Regions from separate parts of the Pseudocitrobacter sp. 73 genome, predicted to be linked through region 2. Evidence: riboswitches for the same ligand, from Rfam matches in the RefSeq annotation. Region 2 holds a riboswitch; the other holds the start of a gene.
The links. Region 2 has a riboswitch for fluoride ahead of F0Q32_RS06400 (universal stress protein). Riboswitches for the same ligand answer to the same signal wherever they lie in the genome.
Positions count from the first base shown of each region.

Region 1: linked by a shared signal. The riboswitch ahead of F0Q32_RS18920 (DHHA2 domain-containing protein) and the one ahead of F0Q32_RS06400 (universal stress protein) in region 2 are both predicted to bind fluoride.

Region 1 covers NZ_VTZO01000020.1:23,750-26,140, forward strand. Annotated here, with positions in the region: tRNA gene F0Q32_RS18915 (tRNA-Arg) at 300-376, shown strand; gene F0Q32_RS18920 (DHHA2 domain-containing protein) at 392-1,294, opposite strand; fluoride riboswitch at 1,369-1,438, opposite strand; gene F0Q32_RS18925 (helix-turn-helix transcriptional regulator) at 1,955-2,391, shown strand, end outside.
Region 2 covers NZ_VTZO01000006.1:292,881-295,271, forward strand. Annotated here, with positions in the region: gene thiD (bifunctional hydroxymethylpyrimidine kinase/phosphomethylpyrimidine kinase) at 1-60, opposite strand, end outside; gene thiM (hydroxyethylthiazole kinase) at 57-842, opposite strand; TPP riboswitch at 877-974, opposite strand; fluoride riboswitch at 1,071-1,138, shown strand; gene F0Q32_RS06400 (universal stress protein) at 1,216-1,638, shown strand; gene crcB (fluoride efflux transporter CrcB) at 1,654-2,028, shown strand; gene F0Q32_RS06410 (LysR family transcriptional regulator) at 2,025-2,391, opposite strand, start outside.

The sequences.
Region 1 (2,391 bases), on a different contig from region 2:
CTGGCGCCGTCACGCGCGTCTTCACTTATAGCTTATCTAACGGTGCGGTCAAACAGCCAGTAGCAGACATTGTGACACCAGAGGCAGGTTCTTCCCTAAGGCAATACTTAAAGTAAGGTAAGGGTTTTCGCAGCGCTCGGGCCGAAACAGGAAGGGTGGTTAAAAATAAGACAAGGGCTGCTCGCGTTATGTGCATCATCGCGAACAACCCTGATTTAACATTGAAATGGATTGACTCACCGCCCGGTGACCGTATAATTCCTCGCGTTTCACTCCCGTGAAGTCACAACTTCTTCAGTGCGCCCTTAGCTCAGTTGGATAGAGCAACGACCTTCTAAGTCGTGGGTCACAGGTTCGAATCCTGTAGGGCGTACCATTTCACTGCAAACCGTTATTTTCCCTTAGCAAGATAGTTCTCAAGCCACGGCAATAACTGTTTTTTACGGCTCAGCATCCCTTCTACAACACAGGGGGCGTCTGCTTGCTGGCCTTCCGGCGCGGCAAAGTAGAGAGTCGAATACCCGGCATTGATATCCGTCAGCATGACCACCACCCGTTGCGCGCCGGTTTCCTGGATATTCCGCGCCATCTCTTGTTGCAACTCATCCAGTACTGCATCCACCTGACTCAATGAAAACAGTTCGATCTGTGCGGCGTTAACCTTCACACCCTGAATCTGGAATGTTTTGATATCTTTATTCAGCAGCGCTTTCCCGCTTAGCCCCTCAATGCTGGTTTTCGCGGTCAGTAGCCCTGCAATAAAGGCATCTTTCTCGATACCGGCGAGGGTTGACAGTTCTTCAACGGCAAACTTGTCATCAGGCGTCGTGGTGGGGGAGCGAAGCGCGACGGTGTCGCTGATCACGGCTCCCAGCATTAATAGCGCTTCGGCGGGCGTTATCATGCGGCGGATCTCTGGCGTCATCAATTGCCAGAGCAGCGTACTGCTGCTGCCTACCGGCTTCACCCACACTTCCGGCGGCAGGCGCGTCACCAGGCCGCCAAGACGGTGGTGGTCGATGATGCCGACAACGTTACTTTCCGCTAAAGAGGCGGGGCCCTGAGTGGGCTCGGTAAAATCGACCAGCCAGACATCGCGATCGGCGAGAGAATCGGTGAGTAAGGCGGGAACTGGCAGTTTTGCCTGTTCAAAAATAAACTGCGTTTCGCGATTGATTTCCCCACAACGGCAGGCCTGTGCCCGAAGACCGCGCAGCGTAAGCCAGCGGCTTGTCATATACGCGGTGCAAATGGCGTCGCTATCCGGGTGAAGATGTCCAAGTACATTTATCATTGCTTAAACCTTTTCAGGGAAGCATGCTGAGCCGGAAAAAAAGACCAGCCTGACACGCCCCATCGTGAATGAGAGTCATATCAGGCGTCATTAGCCTACGAACGAGGCGGTTGGGGAAGGTGGAACGCCATCACCTTGAGGGGAGTTTGAACCAGGTGGTATCCGCTTTCAAGTTTCTTTCTCGTCAACCTCGCCAGTGCTTAAAACCAGAAACTGTGATCGTATTGCAAAACTTATTTAAATGACAAGCGCTTAGGTGAAGAGAAGATGATTTAAGCCAACCTAATAAAATGAACCTCCATTTTAAAATTATGGATAGTAGGTCTAATAAAACTGCTCCCCTCTTAGCCGGTGCGGTAAAATGATTTCGCACTGAGATCGTTGACTATTGGTATTATCACCTTCTTAGAATAAAAAAATTTTTAGTGGCAAAATTCTTAATGCCGGTGTCATAACTCTTAGTTTAATTCTTCTGAAATCTGATGCTTGCTATTTTTGTGAGTGTTTTGGGACTCTTGTTAAGAACCTTTTTTTGAGCTGCTAGGATTATTCTCGTATATCGAAATTTATTGGCGATTGGTATGATCATTCACCGAATCAATGGATGTTGACAAGGCTTTTTGTCAGTGAAATTATACAAAACAAAGGGAAGGAGGGAGAATGCCGGATAGGTTTAATCTTCAAAAGATGAATTGTATTACGTGCCCTCTTAATTGTGAGATAAAACCCAAAACATCCTTGCGGGTGTCATTTTGTCAAAATTTCTGTTTTGGGATATGGCCAGAGGGAAGTGGTTATTTTTCAATAGGTATTGTAGAAGGAGTGCTGAAGCAAAGTCATAATTATCTTTACAATGGTTGTGTGTTTGTTGATTTTTCGATCAGTTTTCTCAGGTTGCTAATGGACAGGCAATGGATCGATTACCTTCTGGAAACTCGATTGAATATTATTGTCGTTTGCGATAAGCATTTGCAACCGTTGGCGAATTATTGGTTGAAAAATGAGACGGGGATTTTTTTAATTATCTACCCCAACGACAGTATGCCTTATGTTACTGAAAAAATTAAAAATAAGTTTATTGGGCGAGGTGCCGTACC
Region 2 (2,391 bases):
AATCCCTGCCCCACCACTTGGATCGGTACCCGCGATCGTTAATGCGTTAATCCGTTTCATGCCAGTGCCTCCCCATTCAGTGCATACAGTGCATCAAGAAATGCCGGGACAAAACTGCCCGGTCCGTTATCGACCGCCGCACGACTACCGGCCAGTTTCATCAAGGCGCAGGCAGAGGCAACGTTATCCAGCCTGTCGCCCGGTAGCGCACAGCTTGCCGCGACGACCGCAGACAATGCACAGCCCGTCCCCACTACGCGGGTCATCAACGGGTTGCCGCCCGTTATCGCGATAACGCGTTGTCCATCGGTGATGTAATCCACTTCGCCCGTCACCGCCACAACGGTATTGATCTGACGCGCCAGAGCCTGCGCCGCCGGTAGCGCAGCAGCGGCGGTATCGGTGGTATCCACGCCGCGCCCGCCCGCGCTCATTCCTGCCAGCGCCATAATTTCGGAGGCATTCCCCCGAATGGCGGCAGGTTTTAAGGTCAACAGATCGTGGCAAAATTCCGTGCGCAGCGTTAACGCACCCACGGCGACAGGGTCGAGAGTCCAGGGTTTACCCGCCGCGTTCGCACTCAGCGCAGCGGCTTTCATCGCCTGCGCGCGCGGCTGCGTTAACGTGCCAACGTTTATCAATAACGCATCAGCAATGGCAGAGAATTGCGCAGCTTCCTGCGCATCAATCACCATCGCGGGGGATGCGCCGAGCGCAAGCAGTACGTTGGCGGTGAAGGTCTGCACGACGTCGTTTGTCATACAGTGAACAAGGGGGGCGTGATGACGAAAAAGATGTAACGAATGCGCGATTTGCGCAGGGCTAAGCGGCTCAGCTTGCATGGTTTGCTCCTGCCAGAACGTCCAGAAGCAATGACCTGACGGTCTCTGACTTCCCTACGCTGGCATTATCCAGATCAGGTGGTACGGGTTTTTCTCAGCCTTCACTGTGGAAGGGCACCCCGAGTCATTAATACAACAAATTCGTGTATCGCAGCAGGTTACGGCAAGTGCCGGGCGGAAGCAAGCCGCACAAACTATTTGCATTCCCCCCATCATCGGTCCAAAATTATTCACAAAGGTGATGGCGTTCCACCTTTCCCAACCGCCCTGCTGGGGCTGATGACGCCTGGTATACCCTCTTAACATGGAGGTATGTCAGGCTGTCTTTCGTTCGAAGACCCGCGCATACCTCGCAACCTGACGAGGTTTTTTTATGCCTGTTTACAACCATGCTCTGGTGCTGATCAACAGCAGTCTTGATGGCATTCCCCTGCTTGATCACGCCGCAAAAATGGCGCAGGAGAACGCGATGACGATAACCATCGCGCACATCAGCACCGATTATCGCGCCCTCAATTATGTCTCCGACAGCCTGATGGATGATGTGGTTTCGCAGGAAGTCATTCAGGCCAAAGCCCTGTTGAGCGAGCTGGCGGAATCCGTTTCGCTACCGGTACAAACGCTGGAACTGGTCACGACCCGTCGCTTTGAGGATGTCGAATCCTGTATCCGCGATCGCCGTATCGATCTGGTCATCGCCGGGCATCACAATCGCCTGCTGGGCGTGCTCGCCTCCCACTCCCTTGAGTACATCAACCATCTGACGGTGGATGTGCTGATCAAACATTTAGCATAAGGATTTACGCGCGTGATGTATCGTTCATTACTGGCCGTTATTATTGGTGGCTCTACCGGGTGTGTCATTCGTTGGTGGCTGTCGATGAAGCTCAACAGCCTTTTCCCCAGCCTGCCGCCGGGAACATTGGTGGTTAATCTGGTCGGTGGTTTCATTATTGGCGCGGCGCTGGCGTTCTTTTTGCGCCAGCCGCAACTGGACCCGGCATGGAAGTTACTGATCACTACCGGTCTTTGCGGTGGGATGACGACCTTTTCCACCTTTTCGGCGGAGATCGTCACCCTTTTGCAAAACGGCAACTATCTGTGGGCGATGATTTCGGTGATGACTCACGTGGTGGGATCGCTCCTGATGACCGCTGCCGGATTCTTTTTGATGACGTTGGTTTAGCCCCTGCGCTGCACCAGCGCTTCACAGCGTTCCTTCACCGCCTCATACAACAACCGCACCGCAGGCGAGAGCTGCTTGCGATGCGGGCAAATCATATTCAGCGGCACACCGTCGCCCTCGTAGTCCGGCAGCAGCAATTTCAGTCGCCCCTGAAAGACATCTTCACTGACGTCGAGCCAGGACTTATTGGCAATACCTTCCCCGGCAATTGCCAGTCGGCGAATCACTTCTGCATCATCGCTGATAATTGTGCCGTTTACCTGCACCTCGTGAGTTTCTCCCCCGGCGGTAAGCGTCCAGCGATCAAACAAACGACCTCGCAGCACATACGTCAGCGCATCACACTTTTCTAAATCAGCGGGC